2 regions of the Kitasatospora sp. NPDC094019 genome follow, and region 1 is predicted to be linked to the other one. Evidence: predicted binding sites of a transcription regulator. Region 1 holds the regulator's gene; the other holds the start of a gene.

Region 1 (9,919 bases):
GCGTCACCGCCGTGCCCGGGTTGGTCGCGTGCAGCGCCAGCAGCCAGCCCGGCATCAGGTACTCGGCGACGGTCAGGCTGGCCACCACGGTCAGCCGGGCGTCCCGGCGCTCGCGCAGCGCGTCGATCCCGGCGTCCAGCGCCTGCGCCGCCTCCACCACCTGCCGGGCCCACTCGACCACCAGCCGGCCCGCCTCGGTGGGCCGGGAGCCGCGCGGGGAGCGCTCCAGCAGCGCGACGCCGATCTGCCGCTCCATGCCCTTGATCCGGGCACTGGCGGTCGGCTGGCTCACCCCGAGCTCGGCGGCCGCCCGGCCGACACTGCCGAGCCGGGCCACCGCGAGCAGCAGCTCCAGGGCACCGATTTCGGGGACGCGCGGGGAGAGGGGCATAGATTCAGGCTATGCCCTCATAGAGCGGGCGGCGCTACCGGCGGCCGCCGCCCCGGGAGACGGTTGGTGGCATGGTCACCCTGCTCAGCGCCGCTCCCCCCCCGTCCGCCCGGGCCCGCCTCGTCGCCCGGGGTCGCCGCCTCGACCTCTCCCAGCTCACCCCGAACTGGTACGCGGTGGTCATGGGGACGGCGATCGTGGCGAACGGCGCGGCCGCCCTCCCGGTCCGGTGGCCCGGCCTGCTGGGGTTCGCCGAGGTGGTGTGGGCACTCGGACTGGTGGCCCTGCTGCTGCTCGGCACCGCCCGCGCGGTCCACCTCACCCGGCACCGCGAGGCCGCCCGGGAGCACCTGCTGGAGAACCCGGCCACCGCCGTCTTCTACGGCTGTCCGCCGATGGCGCTGATCTCGGTCGGCCTGGGAACCCTGACCATCGGCTCCCGGGTCGTCGGCACCGGCCCGGCCGTCGCGATCGACCTGGTGCTGTGGACGGTGGGCACGCTGTACGCGCTGGCCGTCGCGGTCGGCATCCCGTACCTGATGATCACCCGGCACAGGGTCTCCCCGCTCGGCGCCAACCCGACCTGGCTGCTGCCCGTGGTCGCCCCGCTGGTCGCCTCCGCCGCCGGCCCGGCGCTGGTCCCGCACCTGCCCGCCGGCGGGGCCCGGCAGGCCCTGCTGTACGGCTGCGCGACGCTGTTCGGGGTCGGCCTGCTGGCCACCCTGGCCCTGCTGCCGGTGGTGCTCACCGGCCTGGTGCACAGCAAGCTGTCCGCGCCGGCGCTCACCCCGACCCTGTTCCTGGTGCTCGGCCCGCTCGGCCAGTCCACCACCGCCGTGCACCAGCTCGCGGACGCCGCCGGCCCGGTCCTCCCCGACCTCGCCCCGGTCGCGCTCCCGCTCGCCGAGCTGTACGGCGTGGCCGTGCTCGGTGTCGCGATGCTGTGGCTGCTGCTCGCCCTCGCCGCCAATCTGCGCGCCCGCCGGGCCGGGATGGGCTTCGGGATGACCTGGTGGGCGTTCACCTTCCCGATCGGCACCTGCGTCACCGGGGCGGCCGCGCTGGCCCGGCACACCGGCTTCGCCGGCTTCACCGGGCTCGCCGTCGGCCTGTTCGCGCTGCTGCTGGCGGGCTGGGCGCTCGCGGCCGGCGGCACGGCCGCCGCGCTGGCCGGCGGACGGCTGCTGGCCCGCTGAGGCCCGCCGGGGCCGGCGCCGACCGCTCCCCGCGTCCGGTCTTCCGGACTCCACGCGTCCGCCACCAACCGGACGGACGGTTGGAAAACTTCCGTCATACCCGTCTGACCTGGGCTTTCGCAGGAATCGGTAGTGGCGCGCGGTGGTCGGGGCCGCCCCGGTGCTGCAGGTTCCTGCAATTGCGAGAACATGCAGCAGGGCGGCACTTGTTCACCGGCCGTCACGCTGTGAGGGTGGAGTCACGCCAGGTCGTCCGGGCAACCGCAGCCCGATGACGGTGACTTGCTCTTCAATACTGGATGCGACCGGTACGTCCGCACGTGCCTGCATATCGGGGGGAAGAGCGCCGGCCGGGACGCCATGTGTGGTGATGGCCCCCGGGACCGGAGCCGGCGAGGCGTTGCTGCTCCGCCTCGCCGGAAGCACCGGGACCGCGGCGTGGACCGACGGCTCCCCGGACCCGTGTGCGACGGCACCCGAGGTCCGGGGGCCCGTCGGTCCCCAGTACGGTGAGGGCCGTCGGCACCGTGCGGCGCGCGAAGAGCACGCACACCCCAGAGAACCCGGCAGGGAGCGTTCGACGTGACGTTCGGAGCGACGGCGGACGCGGAGGACGCCCCGGGCGGAGTCCCCGACGAGACCGCCCGCCGCCTCTACCTCGCGATCCTGGCAGACGGTGGCCGGATCCGCTTCGCCGACGTCCCCGAGGCCGACCGGGAAGCCGTCCACGGACTCGTCTCCATCGGCCTGCTGGTGCCCAATCCGATGGACGCCTGCTACACCGCCGTGAGCCCCCGCTCGGTCAGCGACCGCCTCGGCGCCGAACTCCGCAGCGAGGCCACCCGGCTCCTGGTCCGCGCCGAGAACCTCCCCGGCACCCTGGACACCCTCACCCGCGCCTACGACGCGATGCCCCGGCCGCCCGAGCGCTCCGGCGGGGCCGTCCACATCGAGGGCCACATCCACATCCGGCACCGGATCTCGCAACTGGTCTCCGACTGCCGCACCGAGGTCCTCACCGCCCAGCCGGGCCCCCGCCCGGCCGACGCCCTCGAGATCGCCATCCAGCAGGACGTCCAGCTGCTCCGGCGCGGCTGTTCGCTGCGCACCATCTACCAGCCGGTCGCGATGTCCGAACCGCCCGCCCTCGCCTACGCCGAGGAGGTCACCCGGCGGGGCTCGCTGATCCGGATCCTGGACGAGCCCATCCAGCGGCTGATGATCTTCGACCGCTCGGTCGCCGTGATCTCGGCCTCCGAGGACCACAGCACCGCCGCGTTCATCTCCGACCCGGCCGCGATCGCCTTCATCGTCAACGCCTTCGAACGCGACTGGTGTCGTGCCGACGCCATCGGTCGCGCCGCCCCGCCCACCCGGGCCGCCGCCCACAGCGCCCCCGAACGCGTCGGCCGCCTGCTCGCCCGCGGCCTCACCCAACGCGCTGTCGCCACCCGCCTCGGCCTCAGCGAGCGGACGGTGGCCGCCCACATCTCCCGCCTGCGCGACCGCTACGGCGCCCAGACCCTGTTCCAGCTCGGCTGGCTGATGCGGGGCGGCCGTGACGACGGATGACCCGGTGACCCCGGCCGTGCCCATGACCTCGGAGGTGCTGAACGCGGCACTGCCGGACGAGGCCGCGCGGGAGCTCTACCTCGCGGTGCTGCGCGAGGGCGGCCGGATCGGGGCCGCCGAGGTGGACCCGGCGGACCGGGGCGCGCTGGAGGCGCTGATCCGTCTCGGCCTGCTGGTGCCGCACGCCCTGGACTCGTCGTACGTGGCCGTGAGCCCGCGGGCGCTCGCCGACCAGGTGGCGGCGGACCTGCGGGCGGAGGGGGTCAGGTTGCTCCAGCAGTCCGAGCGGTTGCCGGACCGTCTGGACGAACTCGTCCGGGCCTACGAACGCACCTCGCGCCACCTCGATGTGACGGGAGGTGTGGAGCAGGTCGAGGGTGTGCCGGAGATCCGCACACTGCTGACCTGCCTCGCGCGGGAGTACCCGCACGAGTCGATGACCATGCAGCCGGGAGGCGCCCGTCCGGCCGGTGTCATCGCGGACATGCTCCACCACACCAGTGCCTACCTGCGCAGGGGCGGCAGCATCCGGACGATCTACCAGCCGCCGGCCAGGCTCGACCCGGCCACCGTCGACTACGCCGCGGAGGTCACGCGACTCGGCTGCTCGATCCGGACGCTGGCCGCCGACTTCACCCGGCTGGTGATCTTCGACCGATCGGTGGCGGTGCTGCCGAAGGGCGCCGACGGGACGAGGGCCGTGCTGGTGACCGATCCGGCCGTGGTGGCGTTCCTGGTGGACACCTTCGAGCAGCACTGGCACCACGCCGAAGGCGTCAACTGGGACGCGCTGGCCGCCGGTACGGCCGATTCCGCGGTGCACGAGCAGGTCGGCCGGCTGCTCGCCCAGGGGCTCACCCAGCGGACGATCGCCGCACGGCTGGGACTGAGCGAGCGGACCGTGGCCGCCCACATCTCCCGGCTCCGGGAGATGTACGACGCGGAGACGCTGTTCCAGCTCGGCTGGCAGATGCGGGGAGCCCGGACGGGGGAGTCCGGTGGCTGACCCGCGATCAGCCGGTGGCCGCGCCGGTGGGCCAGTAGCCGGTCGGGCCGACGGCCGGGGGCTGCTGCCGGGGGACGGTGAACTGCTCGCCGGGGGCGGTCCAGAAGCCCTCGCGCAGGGAGAGCGCCATGCCGGCCCAGTCGAGGGCGGTCTCCACGGTGTGGTGGAGGGCCTCCTGGGACCAGGTGTCGTCGAAGACCAGCGGCAGGACGGGGGCGACCTGCTCGATGGTGGCGATCAGCGGGTTGTGGGTGATGGCCTCGTCCACCAGCAGGACGATCGGCTTGCGCAGCGCGGACGCCCAGCCCAGCTCCAGGCTGACGCCGGCGGAGAGCGGCGCGCCGACGTAGGCGAAGACCAGGTCGGCGGACTGCAGGGCGCGGAAGTCGGACGGCACCCGCGGCTCGGGGGCGCGCCCGGCGACGGTCCAGGCGTCGCTGTGGTGGGCACTGTAGACGGCGGCGCCACTGCGGAGAAGGGTGGTGCGGAGGGTCGTCAGCCGCGTCCGGCTGGCGAGAGTCACCACACTGTCCGCCGGCCCGGTCAACCGCATCAGCGGCGCGGCCAGGAAGACTCGTGCACGCCGACCCTCGTGGGCCTGGCTGTCGTGGTGACGCAGGTAGGGCTCAGTCATGTCGACTCCGGGGAGTGGCTGATCGGGTTCACCAGGTCCGGCAGGGTTGGGTCAGGGGTTCCGATCGGCGTGGCTGCGGTCTCCGCCCGAGATGCGGGGCCGAATGGTGAATTGAAGGTACATCGGCAAGTGTGGTGAGCTTGCCGGGACCATCGGGAGCGAACTGATCGTCCATCGCCCGGGGCGGTCGAGTCCACTGCTGAGAGGTGTCATCTGACTGCCTGGCATGGAGATGACGCACTTCTGCGCAGGGGGCATGTGGCGCGCGCGTTCGAGCTGGGGCATTATGTGGTCGATTGCTCAGCTGTTCCCATTGCTCGATACCTTGCGACTACTCAGGAAGGCGTGATCGCATGCTTCGCCTGCGCCGGCACGTTCGCATTGTGGCAGTTTCGATCGCTGCCGTTGTAGCAGTATTGACCGCGAGCAGCCAGATTGTCTCGGCAGCTTCCGGCCACCAGCCCGCGTCGCACGGCCCCGCGTCCTCGGAGCTGCGGACGGTGGCACTGACGGACAGCGACAGCAACTGGACCTGAGCCGGTCCGTCGGAGGGCTCGCCGGGTCAGTCGGTGACCTGGTCCAGCCCGTCCGACCGGCTCTCGGGGTGACCGTGCTGAGGGGTCCGGGCCAGCACGTATCCGAGCTGGAACAGTGAATCGACCTTGTAGTCCTCCCGCATGTCCGCTATGTGACGTGCGAGGGTCCGTTCACTGATGCCGAGGCTCCTGGCTATGACGCGATGACTGGTGCCCTTGAGCAGCAGATCGATGATCGTCTGTCGCAGGCGTGAGATGACTTCCTGGGGCACCGCTCGGGCGCCGTCGAATTCGAGCGCGCGGTTCCAGTTGCGCTCGAAGACCTCGGAGACCAGATAGCTGATGATCGCCCGGTCGTGAATGAACGCGGCCACATTCAGGTCGTCGGCGACGGGAATGATGGCGGTGCGCCGATCGACGACGATGAGGCGCGTATAGGGCTCGTCCAGCGTGCGGACCTCCCCACCCCCGTCCGTGATCGCCAGGACGTAGTCCCTGGTGGCCGGATGGTAGCGGGTGCTCGGGTGGTAGATCGTCCGGAACTTGGCGCCTCTCTGGAGGAGGGCCAGATCCCGGTCCCGACTGCTGGCGAGGGCCTCCGGAGGCCGGGGACCGCCCGGCTGCGCGGCCAGGAACTCCTCGGTGCAACTGGTGGTCAACTGCCCCAGCCGTTGGTTGATCAGCACTTTTCCGCGCACGTACTCGATGCTGCCGCCGGTCTGCTTCGGCGTGTGGAAAGCCTCGGTCAGGTCCTTCAGGTCGATCGGCAGTGCCTCGGCCCGGGAGAGCAGGTCGAGGGCCTTGCGCTGCCAGGAGGCGATGAGTCCGGACGAAAGCTGCTGCGGGTCCACGGCCACCAGGACGTTCGGATCGTCCGTGTCCGGCACCAGCAGGCCGATGTCGAGAAGCTCCTGAAGGTACTTGGCGTCGGTGGCCTCCCGGTTTTCGGGCATCAGGCGACCGTGGGTGTGCAGGATGTCGAGATACAGCTTGCGCGCATTATCCGAAAGGACGCCGAGACCGCCTGAGGTGAGTCCGGGATCGGCCGTCTCGCTCATCTGCGGCTCCCTGGTGTCGGATAGGGCTGTGCGAAGCCGGGGCGCCGACTTCGACGGGGATCTTGGACAGAGCCTTCGAGGGCCGGCATCGGTGTTTCTCGATCTGCTGCTACCTGCACCGAGCACTCTCTCACCAAAGGCCGCGCCGCCGGCACCCCCCGGCCAGGGGGAAACCGGCGGCGTCGGCAGGGCGGCGCGGGAGGTCAGCGCCTGGGACGCCAGACGACGAGGGCGCTGGAGTGCGGGGTGGGGGGCTGGTAGGGGACCAGGTCGCGGCGGTAGGAGGCGTGGATGGTCGCCTCGCGCTGCTGGAGGGCGGTGGCCGCGCCCTCCAGGGAGTCGGCCAGTTCGGCGATGCGGGACTGGAGGGCGGTGACCTGGTTCTCCAGCTCGATGATCCGCTTGATGCCGGCCAGATTGATGCCCTCGTCCTGGGAGAGCCGCTGGACCTCGCGCAACTGCTGGATGTCGCGCGCGGAGTAGCGGCGGCCCCGGCCGGCGGTGCGGTCGGGACAGACCAGGCCGAGCCGGTCGTACTGGCGGAGGGTCTGCGGGTGCAGACCGGAGAGCTCGGCAGCCACCGAGATCACGTAGACCGGGGTCTCCTCGGTGAGCACGTACTGGGGCTGCGGGGCGCTGCGGCGCGTGGTGCGCCGGGCGCCGCCACCGGGCAGGCCGTCACCGAGGCCGGGTCCGATGGGTTCGTCGGGGATCATCTGGTCGTCACGCTCCCTTCGCCGCTCTGAACAGGGCGGCTCGTGGGTCGTCGGAGGCGGTCGCCTCGCGGTACTGCTCCAGGGCGGACAGCGCGTCGCCGGTGACGGTCTGGGGCACCACGACCTCCACGGTGACCAGGAGGTCGCCGCGGGTGCCGTCCTTGCGGGTGGCGCCCTTGCCGCGGGCCCGCAGGGTCAGGCCGTTGGCGCTGCCCGGGGGCAGCTTGAGCTTCACCGACGGGCCGTTCAGGGTCGGCACCTCGATGGTGCCGCCGAGGGCGGCCTCGGGGAAGGTGACCGGCACGGTCACGGTCAGGTTGTCGCCCTTGCGTCCGAAGACCGGGTGCGGGTCGACGTGCACGCTGACGTAGAGGTCGCCGGGCTGGCCGCCGCGTTCGCCCTGGGCTCCCTTGCCCTTGAGCCGGATCCGCTGGGCGTCCTGGACGCCGGCCGGGATCCGGACCTGCATGGTGCGGGCGGAGCTGGCCCGGCCGCTGCCGTGGCAGTCGGTGCACGGGTCGTCGACGATCATGCCGCGGCCGCGGCAGTCCCGGCAGGGCTCGGAGAGCGCGAAGGCGCCCTGCCCCCGGCTCACCGTGCCGGAGCCGACGCAGGTCGGGCAGACCCGCGGGGTGGTGCCGGACTTGGCGCCGGTGCCGTTGCAGAGGCGGCAGGGGGCCTGGCTGGTCATCCGCAGCGGGACGGTCGCACCGTCGACGGCCTCCTCGAAGGAGAGCGTCACCTCGGTCTCGACGTCGGAGCCGCGCCGCGGCTGGGCCTGCCGGCCGCCCCGGTTGAAGAGACCGCCGAAGACGTCGCCGATCCCGCCGCTGCCGTTGCCGCCGCCCTGGCTCCCGCTGAAGAGGTCGCCGAAGTCGAAGCTGTAGTTGCCGGTGCCACCGGGGCCGCCGGACCGGAAGCCGCCGTTGGCGAAGAGGCTGCGGGCCTCGTCGTACTCCTTGCGGCGCTTCTCGTCGGAGAGGACGTCGTACGCCTCGGAGATGTCCTTGAACCGCTCCTCGGCCTTGGCGTCGCCCTTGTTGGCGTCGGGGTGGAACTCGCGCGCCAGTTTCCGGTACGTCTTCTTGATCTCGGTGGCGCTGGCGTCCTTGGGCACGCCGAGGACCTTGTAGTAGTCCTTCTCCACGTAGTCCTTGCCGCTCATGGCCGGTGCCACCTCCCGAGGTCCATCGTCACAGTGCTGTCAACGGTTGGGACCCGGCCAGTGGTGCCGGGGAACGTCGACAGCGCGCTGCGGAGCCGTCCGCCGTACTGGCCGGCGTACGACTCCGCAGCGCACAGGTTGTCAGCTGTCACCGGTGGTCAGCTGTCCGAGCCACCGTCGGCCTGGTCCTTCTTCTCCCCGCCCTTGGCGGTGTCGGCGTCCGGGCCGGGCGTGGTCTGGGTGCCCGGCTGGGGCTCCGCGACCGCGACCATCGCCGGGCGGATGATCCGCTCGCCGATCCGGTAGCCGGGCTGGAGGATCTGGACGCAGGTGTCCTCGGTGACCTCCGACGAGTAGCTGTGCATCAGCGCCTCGTGCATGGTCGGGTCGAAGGGCTCGCCCTCCTTGCCGAACTGCTGCAGGCCCAGCTTGGCGACGACCGTCTCCAGCGACTCGGCGACGGACTTGAACCCGCCCGTCACCTCGCCGTGGTCGCGGGCCCGGCCGATGTCGTCCAGGACCGGGATCAGTGCCTCCAGGATGTTGGAGACGGCGATCTCGCGGACCGTCAGCCGGTCGCGCTCGACCCGCTTGCGGTAGTTCTGGTACTCGGCCTGGAGGCGCTGGAGGTCGGCGGTGCGCTCGGCCAACTGCTTGGCCGTGCCGTCCCCGGGGGTGCCCGCGTCGGTGCCCTCGGCACCGGCCGCGGCGGCCTCCTCGGCGGCCTTGATCACGGCCTCCTCGGCGGCGGAGTCGTCGCCGGGCTCGGCACCCTGCGGCTTCTCCGTCATGCCGCACCGCCCTTGGGCTTCTCGTCGTCCACGATCTCGGCGTCGACGACGTCGTCGTCCTTGGCACCGGCGTCGGCGGCGTCACCGGCCGCGCCCGCCGCACCGGCGGCGTCGGCGTTGGCGTAGAGCGCCTGGCCGAGCTTCTGGGCGGTGGTGGAGACCTTCTCCGAGGCTTCGCGGATCTTCGCGATGTCCTCGCCCTTCAGGGCCTCCTTGAGCTCGCCGATGGCGGCCTCGACCTCGGTCTTGACGTCGGCCGGGAGCTTGTCGGAGTTGTCGGCGATGAACTTCTCGGTGGAGTACACGAGCTGCTCGGCCTGGTTGCGGGTCTCCACGGACTCGCGGCGCTTGTGGTCCTCCTCCGCGTACTGCTCGGCCTCGCGCATCATGCGCTCGATGTCGTCCTTCGGCAGCGCGGAGCCGCCGGTGACGGTCATCTTCTGCTCCTTGCCGGTGCCGAGGTCCTTCGCGCCGACGTGCATGATGCCGTTGGCGTCGATGTCGAAGGTGACCTCGATCTGGGGCAGGCCGCGGGGGGCCGGCGGCAGGCCGGTCAGCTCGAACATGCCGAGCTTCTTGTTGTACGCCGCGATCTCGCGCTCGCCCTGGTAGACCTGGATCTGCACGGACGGCTGGTTGTCCTCGGCCGTGGTGAAGATCTCGGAGCGCTTGGTCGGGATCGTGGTGTTGCGCTCGATCAGCTTGGTCATGATGCCGCCCTTGGTCTCGATGCCGAGGGACAGCGGGGTGACGTCGAGCAGCAGGACGTCCTTGACCTCGCCCTTGAGGACACCGGCCTGGAGCGAGGCGCCGATGGCGACGACCTCGTCCGGGTTGACGCCCTTGTTGGCGTC
Region 2 (9,919 bases), on a different contig from region 1:
TGTCGGCGCGGGCGGTACCGAGCAGGGCGAAGCCGACGGCGAGCAGCAGGGTGCCGGCGACCAGGTACGCCTTCCAGCGGCCGTACTTGGTGATCAGCCGGCCGGCCACGGTGGACGAGACGGCGAGGCCGAGGATCATCGGCAGGGTCATCAGGCCGGCCACGGTCGGGGACTTGTCCCGGGCGAGCTGGAAGTACTGGCTCAGGAACGTGGTGGCGCCGTACATCCCGATCCCGACCAGGACGCTGGCCAGCGCGGACAGGGTGACGGTCCGGTGCCGGAACAGGTGCGGCGGGATGATCGGCTCGACGGCGCGGCGCTCGACCACGACGGCGAGGGCGCCGAGCAGCAGGCCGCCGCCGACCATGGCCGCGGTCTGCCAGGAGAGCCAGGCGTAGTTCTTGCCGGCCAGGGTGATCCAGATCATCAGCAGGCTGACCGCGCCGGTGATCACCAGCGCGCCGAGGTAGTCGATCTTCACCTTGCGCCGGACCACCGGCAGCTTCAGGGTGCGCTGCAGGACCAGGATGGCGGCGAGCGCGAACGGGATGCCGACGTAGAAGCACCAGCGCCAGCCGAGCCAGGAGGTGTCCACGATGACGCCGCCGATCAGCGGGCCGCCGATGGTGGCGAGGGCGAAGACGGCGCCGAAGTAGCCGCTGTACCGGCCGCGCTCGCGCGGGGGCACCATCGCGGCCAGGCAGATCTGGGCGAGCGCGGTGACACCGCCGGCGCCGATGCCCTGGAGGGCGCGGCAGGCGATCAGCTGGCCGGTGTTCTGGGAGAAGCCGGCCAGGGCTGAGGAGGCGATGTAGATGACGAGCGCGATCTGCAGCAGCAGCTTCTTGCTGGCGAGGTCGGAGAGCTTGCCCCAGATCGGGGTGGAGGCGGTGAGGGTGAGCAGGGTCGCGGTGATCACCCAGGTGTAGGCGGACTGTCCGCCGTGCAGGTCGGTGAGGATCCGGGGCAGCGCGTTGGAGACGACGGTCGACGAGAGCACGGCGACGAAGAGGCCGAGCAGCAGGCCGGAGAGGGCCTCCATCACCTGCCGGTGCGTCATCGGTTGATCGGTGTCGGCGGCGGCTCCGGTCAGGGCGGTCGGGGTGGCGGTGGCGGTCATCGAGGTCCTTCGGGATAGTTGCCTGACACAACCATAGGCGCAGATGGTTGACTTGGGCAACATTCTTCAAGAACAAGTAAAGCCCGGACCGGTCCCGGCCCGGGCTCCCGCGGCCGCCCTCAGGCGCTCGGCACGGCCGCCTCGCCCACCACGTCGTTGAAGCGGTGCAGCAGCTGGGCGAAGCGGACCACGTCCTCCTCCGACCAGTCGGCCATCAGCTCCCGCACCCGGCCCATCCGGGCGTCCCGGGCGACCAGGTAGCGCCGCCGGCCCTCCTCGGTGAGCGAGACCAGCGCCGAACGGCGGTCCAGCGGGTCCACCTCCCGGGCCAGCAGGCCCAGCTCCTCCAGCGCCCGGATCTGCCGGCTGATGGTCGCCTTGCCGACCGCGAAGTGCACACCGACATCGGTCACCCGCACCGGACCGGCCTGCTCGACATGGCCCAACAGGCTGTACGCCATGCCCTCCAGCCGCGGATGGACCCGCCGGGACAGCTCCGCCACCCGGGCCCGGCCGCGCCGGAACAGCACCCCGACCTCGCGCTCCACGGCCAGCAGGGGCTGCTCGTCGTGTTCCTCGTTCGGCACCTTCACCGCGCCAGTATCCCGCAGCCCGCCCGGGCCACTGCGGCGCGGGAGATACCCGGAGGAAACTAGTTCATGCTATTAAGTATCCGGTTTCCCCCGATACACAAGGAGATGTGCATGACCTCCGCCCCCGGGCAACAGTCAGGCCAGGAACCGGCGCGGGAGCCCGCCCCGGCATCGGCGCCGGAACCGCGGAAGGGCTTCGTCACCGAGCTGAAGGGCGCGGTCACCCCGCGCGCGGCGATGCTGGTCATCGGCGTGCTGCTGCTCCAGCTCGGCTTCGTCACCTCGTACGTCGGCGCCCTGCACCACCCCGCCCCGCACGAGCTGTCGATCGCGGTGGTCGCCCCGCCGCAGGTCGCCCCCAAGTTCGTCCAGGGCCTGGAGTCGGTCCCGGACCAGGCCGTGAAGGCCGTCACCGCGCCGGACGCGGAGACCGCCACCGCGCAGATCAAGGACCAGAAGGTCTACGCCGCCCTGGTGGTGGACCCGGCCTCCACCGAGGACGTGCTGCTGGTCGCCAACGCGCGCGGCCCGTCCGCCGCCCGGGCCGCCGAGAGCATCGTGACCGGCCTGGAGAAGACCCAGGGCCGGACCGTGAAGGTCGAGGACGTGGTGCCGCTCGCCAAGGGCGACGCCAACGGCCTCTCCTCCTTCTACCTGGTGATCGGCTGGTGCGTCGGCGGCTACCTGGTCGCCTCCATCCTCGGCGTCAGCGCCGGGGCCAAGCCCGCCAACACCAACCGGGCGCTGATCCGCCTCGGCACGCTCGCCCTCTACTCGGTCGCGGCCGGGATCGGCGGGGCGATCATCGTCAAGTCGGTGCTGGACGCGCTGCCGGGGCCGTTCTGGTCGATGTCCGCCGTCGGCGCGCTGGTGGTCTTCGCGGTGGGCGCGTTCACCATGGCGCTGCAGTGCCTGTTCGACATCGTCGGCATCGGCGTCGCGGTGCTGCTCTTCGTCGTGCTCGGCAACCCGAGTGCGGGCGGCGTCTTCCCCCCGCCGCTGATGCCGCCGTTCTGGCGGGCGATCGGGGCCTGGTTCCCGAACGGCGCCGGCACCGACGCGACCCGCTCCATCGCCTACTTCGACGGCTCCGCGCTGACCAAGCCGCTGCTGGTCCTGCTGGCCTGGGCCCTGGTCGGGATCGGGGTGACCTTCGCCGCCGTACTGCGCCGGCCCTCGCACCGCAGCCGCGAGCTGGTCGAGAGCTGACCGGTCCGGCTCCCGCCGATCCGGCCGCTCGGGCGTCCGGCCGGCCCGGGTCCCCGGCCGCTCGGGCGCCCGGTGGCTCAGGTCTCCGGCCGGCCCGGATCGGCGAGCACCGACCGGACCACCCCCGCCGCGGCCCCCAGCAGGGGGCCGCGGCGGCCCAGCCGGGAGACCGTCAGCCGCTCGTCCGTCCACGGGCGGACGGTCACCCGAGCAACCAGCTCGGCCCGCATCGCGGGCAGCAGCCAGGGCGCCAGCTGCGCGTAGCCACCGCCCAGCACCACCTCCGCCGGGTCCAGCAGGTTCACCGCGCCCGCCGCCGCGATCCCCAGCGCGGCCCCGGCCCCGGCCAGCGCCTCCCGCACCTCCGCGTCCCCGGCCCCGGCCCGCTCGGCGAGCAGCGCCACCCAGTCGCCCCGGACGCCCTCCAGCCCGGCCGCGCGCAGCACCGCCGCCTCCCCCGCGTACTGCTCCAGGCAGCCGTGCGCCCCACAGGCGCAGCGCGGACCGTCCGGACGCACCGGGACATGCCCCAGCTCGCCCGCGTAGCCGCTCGCGCCGCGCAGCAGCCGGCCCTCGACCACGATCGCCGAACCGATCCCGGCCTCGGCCGAGACGAGCAGGAAGTGGGCCGGCCGGCCGCCGAGCCAGAGCTCGGCGAGCCCGCCGAGGTTGGCCTCGTTGTCGGCCCGCAGCGGCAGCTCGGCCAGTTCCCCGGCGCCGGCGGCGCGCAGCGCGAGCCGCAGTTCGGCGGCGAGCGGCACCTCCTCCCAGCCCAGGTTGGCGGCCCGCCGGAGCAGCGCGCCGTCGGCCCCGACCAGTCCGGGCACGGCCAGGACCAGCCCGGCCGGACGCGGTCCGGCCCCGGCGGCGGCGCGGCGGACCAGTTCGGCGAGGTCGGCCATGACGGCGGCGGGGCGTCGGCCCCTGTTGCGGATCTCCTGGCGGTGCCAGGACCGGACCTCGCCGCGCAGGTCGACCACGCAGGCGCCCAGGTGCTCCACCCCGATCTCGGCGCCGAGGCCGCCGGGGCCGTCCGGGTCGAGCCCGAGCGCGGTGCCGGGCCGACCGACCTTGCCGCTGGGCGCGGCCGGGCCCTCCTCGACCACCAGGCCGGCCGCGATCAGCTCCTCGGCGAGCGAGGAGACCGCGGCCCTGGTCAGCCCGGTCGTGGCGGCCACCTCGGCGCGCGAGCGCGGGGCGCTCGCGATCACCCCGAGGACCAGCGCCAGATTGGCCCGGCGCATCCCCTGCTGGCTCGCCGGCCCGGTCGGGGCGCCGTCCGCCTCGCGCATCACCCTCACCCGCTCCGGCCGCGGTTCACGTCCCCCGGTCCTTCGAGCCTAGGTCGCCCGGGCCTCGGACGCCCGGCGCTCAGGTCTGCTCCACCCGGATGAAGACCCAGCGCTGCATGGCCCAGAAGCGGAACAGCATCGCCACGAAGGTGCCCAGCACCATCCCGCTCAGGAAGTCGGCCAGCTCCTGGGTGAACGGGCTGACCCAGGGCTCGCGCAGGTTCAGCAGGTAGCGCGAGGCGATCAGCGGCAGGTCGTTGACCGCGACGGCGACGGCGCTCACCAGGACGAACATCAGCGGTTCGCGCCGGCGCCAGGAGGACCGGAAGGACCAGCGCCGGTTGAGCAGGTAGGAGACGACGGTGCCGACCACGGTCGCCAGGGTGAGCGCCAGCACCGGCTTCCGCGGCATGACGGTGAACCGCAGCGCGTAGTTGATCAGCACCGTCAGGGCGAAGCAGCCACTGCCGACCAGCAGGAACTTCACCAGCCGCCGGTGCCGGACCAGGGCCGGACGGACCCGGACCGGTACCCGGACCAGGACGCGCTGGGTGAGCGACGGCATCCTCGCAGTCTGGCACGGCGCACGGAGCCCGTCCCGTCCGGCGGACCGGGCGGGACGGGCTCCGTGCGCGGGACCGGACCTGGTCCCGGCCGGGGAGGAGCCCCCGGCCGACGACCGGGTCAGGCGACGGCGGCCAGCACCTCGGCCGGCTCCAGGGCCAGCCTCAGCACCTCACGGACGTCCGCGACCGGGTGCACGGTGAGCCGCTCCAGCACCTCCGCCGGGACGTCGTCCAGGTCGGCCTCGTTCCGCTTGGGGATGATCACCGTGCTGACCCCGGCCCGGTCGGCGGCGAGCAGCTTCTGCTTCACCCCGCCGATCGGCAGCACCCGCCCGGTCAGCGACACCTCGCCGGTCATCGCCACATCGGTGCGCACCTTGCGTCCGGAGAGCAGCGAGGCCAGCGCCGTGGTCATGGTGATGCCGGCGCTCGGCCCGTCCTTGGGGACGGCCCCGGCCGGGACGTGCAGGTGCACGCCACGGTCCCGCAGCGAGGTGACCGGCAGCTCCAGCTCGGCGCCGCGCGAGCGCAGGAAGGAGAGCGCGATGTGCGCGGACTCCTTCATGACGTCGCCCAGCTGGCCGGTCAGGGTCAGCCCGGTGCCACCGGTCTCGGCGTCGGCGAGCGAAGCCTCGATGTAGAGGACGTCGCCGCCGGCGCCGGTGACCGCCAGTCCGGTGGCCACCCCGGGCACCGCGGTGCGCCGCTCGGCGGGCTCCTGGGCCGCCTCCGGCACGTGGTGCGGTCGGCCGATCAGGGCGCGCAACTCCTCCGCGCCGATCGCGGCGGGCAGCTCGCGCTCCCCCAGCTCGGTCTGCGCGGCGATCTTGCGCAGCACCCGGGCGATCGCCCGTTCGAGGTTCCGGACGCCGGCCTCGCGGGTGTACTCGCCGGCGAGCTTCCGCAGCGCCGGCTCGTCGACCGCGACCTCCTCGCCCTTGAGCCCGGCCCGCTCCAGCTGGCGCGGGAGCAGGTGGTCACGGGCGATGACGACCTTCTCGTCCTCGGTGTAGCCGTCCAGGCGGACCAGCTCCATCCGGTCGAGCAGCGGCTCGGGGATGGACTCCAGCACATTGGCGGTGGCGAGGAAGACCACGTCGGAGAGGTCCAGCTCGACCTCCAGGTAGTGGTCCCGGAAGGTGTGGTTCTGCGCCGGGTCGAGCACCTCCAGCAGGGCGGCGGCCGGGTCCCCCCGGTAGTCGGAGCCGACCTTGTCGATCTCGTCGAGCAGGACGACCGGGTTCATCGAGCCGGCCTCCTTGAGCGCCCGGACCAGCCGGCCGGGCAGCGCGCCGACGTAGGTGCGCCGGTGGCCGCGGATCTCCGCCTCGTCCCGGACGCCGCCGAGCGAGACCCGGACGAAGCTGCGGCCCATGGCGCGGGCCACCGACTCGCCGAGCGAGGTCTTGCCGACGCCGGGCGGGCCGACCAGCGCGAGCACCGCGCCGCCCGCCCTTCGCCCGCCGCCCTTCGGGGCGGCCTCGCCCGGCCCGTCCTGCTCCCCGGCCGACGCCCGACCGTCGGCCGCACGACCCTCGGCCGCCAGCCCCGCGGCCGCCTGCTCGGCCCGGCGCTTGCGGACGGCCAGGTACTCGACGATGCGGTCCTTGACGTCGCCCAGGCCGGCGTGGTCGGCGTCCAGCACCGCGCGGGCGCCGGCGATGTCGTAGCTGTCCTCGGTGCGCTCGTTCCAGGGCAGCTCCAGGACGGTGTCCAGCCAGGTGCGGATCCAGGAGCCCTCGGGCGACTGGTCGCTGGCCCGCTCCAGCTTGTCGACCTCCTTGAGGGCGGCCTCGCGGACCTTGTCCGGGAGGTCGGCGGCCTCGACCCGGGTGCGGTAGTCGCCCTCCTCGTCGGCCGGGTCGCCGTTCAGCTCGGCCAGCTCCTTGCGGACGGCCTCCAGCTGGCGGCGGAGCAGGAACTCCTTCTGCTGCTTGGCGACGCCCTCCTCGACGTCCTTGCGGATGGTGTCGTTGACCTCCTCCTCGGCGAGGTGGTCGCGGAGCAGGCCGAGCGCGTACTCCAGTCGCGCGACCTGGTCGGCCTCCAGCAGCACCTTGAGCTTCTGCTCGGCGGTGGCGAAGGGCGCGTAGCCGATGTTGTCGGCGAGCTCGCCGACGCCCTCGATCGCGGCCACCCGGTCGACGATCTGCCAGGCGCCGCGACGGCGCAGCCACTGGGTGGAGAGGGCCTTGTACTCCTTGACCAGCTCGGCGGCCCGGCCGGCCACCGGGGTGCCGACCGAGGACTCGCGGAACGGTGTGGTCTCCACCCAGAGCGCGGCGCCGGGCCCGGTGGTGCCGACGCCGATCCGTACCCGGCGCACGGCGCGGACCAGCGCGGCCGGCTGCCCGATCCCGTCCGGGCCGTCGGCCAGCCGGCCGACCTGCTCGACGGTGGCGAGGGTGCCGGCCGCCGCGTAGGAGCCGTCCACCCGCGGGACCAGCAGCACCTGGGGCTTCCCGGCGCCGCCGGTGGCCGCGGCGCGCGCGGCCTCGACGGCGGCGCGGACCTCGGCGTCCTTCAGGTCCAGCGGGACGACCATGCCCGGCAGGACGACCTCGTCGTCCAGCGGCAGCACGGGCAGGGTGAGCGGTGTGGACGTCGATGCCATGATCTCTCCCCAGTCAGTGAACTTGAGTCGACCTGACTAAGGCTTGGCGGCCGCCGGATGTTCCCCGCCGCTTGTTCGCCGTGAGCGAACGCGGCGGGGTAGTCGCGGGCTGTCGCGGCGCCGTCAAAAAGGCCCGTCCGGGCGAACCCGGACGCGCGGACCCGGAGGCCGCCCGCGCCCGCGGGCTCAGAACCGGCCGGGCACCGCGGCGCCGCGGGCCGGGGGCACGGACGCCGGCCGGGACAGCTCCCCCGGCACCCCGACCCGGCCGCGGCGCGGCCCGCGGCCCTCCCAGCGGCGCAGCCACCGCCACAGCGCCACCCCGGCCAGCAGCGCCACCGGATGACCGACCCCGGTGACGAGGTCCCGGTCGGCGGCGATCTGCTCGGCGATCAGCGCCACCGCCAGCGCGAGCACGGCCGCCCGCCCGACCGGCCGGAGCAGCCCCGCCAGCGCGCCGAGGCTGGCGAGCACGCCGTAGCTGACACCGATGTCGAGGGAGTCCATCGCGGCCGGCTCCAGCCGCCCGGTCCCCACCCCGACGACGACCACGCCCTGGGAGAGCAGGGTGGCGGCGACGTGCCCGGCCGCGAAGACCGCGGCCGCCCGACCGGGACCGACCCGGCGCTCCAGCGGCGCGACGGTGAAGGCGAAGGCCCAGAGGTAGGGCATCCAGACCGGCCCGGCCACCCAGAAGCCGCTGAACAGCAGCGCGCGCAACGGGTGCTGCAACAGGTTGTGCCCGTCCGAGCTGGACGCCTCCTGGAGCCGGAGCACGAGTTCCGGGGCGGCCAGTCCGGCGAAGGTGGTGGTGGCGGCGACCACGGCGAGGTAGCCGAGCGCGAAGGGATTGCGGCGCAGGGTCGGCACCCGGGCCAGGACCCAGTCGACCGCGCCGCCCCGCAGGCCGGCCCGGAGCATCCCGTACGGCGGCCCGCCGGGTCCGGCGGGCGCCTGCCGCTCCGTCATGCCGCCTCCGCTCCAACGCCCGCGGCCGTCACCCGCGTGTGCCCAACGTACCGGCGCGTACCGGAAATCCCACCCCCACGAATTTGTCGTGGCCACGGTACGTCCGATGGCTGGGAGTCCGCTGGGAGAACGCCGTGAGGATCCGGGGTCCGAACGGGCCCGCATTGGTCCAGACCTTCCATCACTTTCGGTACCGCTTTTCGCCCTGACCGGCGGCTTGGTGTCAACTCATGTGCATACGTACCGTTACAGAGTGAAAAAACGCCGGGTAAGGTATCGGCCCGTGCCCACTTCCCGGTGGGCCCGAAAGTCGGCCGGACAGGCCGGCCCGCGGGCCGGAAATGTCCGGTCCACCTGCCGGGAATCATCTGCGGTCCGTACGCTGCCAGGTGTACGGGAGACGGAGAGCGGCCCACGCCCTCGCCGTCACCCGCGCACGCGACGGGACGGCGGACCCGGCACAGTCCACGACGGAACAAGACTACGAAGCGGAGCCTTCGCCATCCCCACAGGTGGCCGGCCCGCAGCCCTGGGGGCGGTGGCGTGACCGTGACAGAAATTCAGCAGGACAACCAGAACACCGGCGGCACGGTGAGCAGCCAGCGCAGAGTGCTGGTGGTGGAGGACGAACCCACGATCGCCGAGTCCATCGCGGCCCGGCTGGGCGCGGAGGGCTTCAAGGTGGCGGTGGCCCACGACGGCCCCGGCGCCGTCGACGGCTTCCACACCTGGCAGCCGGACCTCGTCGTCCTCGACATCATGCTGCCCGGCTTCGACGGCCTCGAAGTGTGCCGCCGGATCCAGGCCCAGCGCCCGGTGCCGGTCCTGATGCTCACCGCGCGGGACGACGAGACGGACCTGCTGGTCGGCCTCGGCGTCGGCGCCGACGACTACATGACCAAGCCCTTCTCCATGCGCGAACTGGCCGCCCGGGTCAACGTGCTGCTGCGCCGCGTCGAGCGCGCGCAGCAGGCCGCCCGGACGCCCGCGCTGGGCAGCCTGCGCTTCGGCGAGCTGGAGATCGACCATGTGCAGCGCCGGGTCCGGCTGGCCTCGGGCGACGTCCACCTGACGCCGACCGAGTTCGACCTGCTCGCCTGCCTGGCCGCCCAGCCGCGCGCCGTGCTCACCCGTGAGCAACTGCTGGCCGAGGTCTGGGACTGGACGGACGCGTCCGGCACCCGCACCGTCGACAGCCACGTCAAGGCGCTTCGCCGGAAGATCGGCGCCAGCTGGATCCGCACCGTCCACGGTGTCGGGTACGCGCTGGAGGCCCCGCTCTCGTAGCGGGTGACACCCTCGGACACCGGGCCGCCGGGGGGCCCGTTGTCCGAACCGCCGTGCGGCGGACCCACGCGGGGGACCACAGGGGACCAATGACCTTTCCACAGCAACGCAACGGGGACATCGACGGCAGTCGGCCGCCCACCCTGGCCGCCCGCGCCGCGAGACGGGTCTGGGCCGACATCCGGCCGCTGGACCCGGTCCGCTCCATCAAGGGCAAACTCGCCCTCCTGGTGATCGTCTCGGTCTTCCTGGCCACCGGCATGGTGGTC

Evidence for each region. Region 1 encodes HspR, which represses chaperone genes until heat shock. Its sites were predicted from a motif close to TTGAGNNNNNNNNNCTCAA; they were not measured.
Region 2: lon (endopeptidase La) is a predicted target of HspR. The motif match lies at 7,417-7,435, and genes of this name have one in related genera.

The regions. Positions count from the first base shown of each region.
Region 1 covers NZ_JBIWIF010000004.1:256,652-266,570, forward strand. The annotation lists gene ACIQ9P_RS11265 (LysR family transcriptional regulator) at 1-391, opposite strand, end outside; gene ACIQ9P_RS11270 (TDT family transporter) at 463-1,587, shown strand; gene ACIQ9P_RS11275 (LuxR C-terminal-related transcriptional regulator) at 2,170-3,159, shown strand; gene ACIQ9P_RS11280 (LuxR C-terminal-related transcriptional regulator) at 3,164-4,165, shown strand; gene ACIQ9P_RS11285 (hypothetical protein) at 4,173-4,799, opposite strand; gene ACIQ9P_RS11290 (hypothetical protein) at 5,362-6,393, opposite strand; gene ACIQ9P_RS11295 (heat shock protein transcriptional repressor HspR) at 6,597-7,109, opposite strand; gene dnaJ (molecular chaperone DnaJ) at 7,117-8,274, opposite strand; gene grpE (nucleotide exchange factor GrpE) at 8,433-9,065, opposite strand; gene dnaK (molecular chaperone DnaK) at 9,062-9,919, opposite strand, start outside.
Region 2 covers NZ_JBIWIF010000005.1:330,030-339,948, reverse strand. The annotation lists gene ACIQ9P_RS13915 (MDR family MFS transporter) at 1-1,120, opposite strand, end outside; gene ACIQ9P_RS13910 (MarR family winged helix-turn-helix transcriptional regulator) at 1,240-1,713, opposite strand; gene ACIQ9P_RS13905 (ABC transporter permease) at 1,825-2,922, shown strand; gene ACIQ9P_RS13900 (ROK family protein) at 3,000-4,214, opposite strand; gene ACIQ9P_RS13895 (GtrA family protein) at 4,294-4,779, opposite strand; gene lon (endopeptidase La) at 4,899-7,394, opposite strand; gene ACIQ9P_RS13885 (rhomboid-like protein) at 7,581-8,363, opposite strand; gene ACIQ9P_RS13880 (response regulator transcription factor) at 8,913-9,650, shown strand; gene ACIQ9P_RS13875 (sensor histidine kinase) at 9,740-9,919, shown strand, end outside.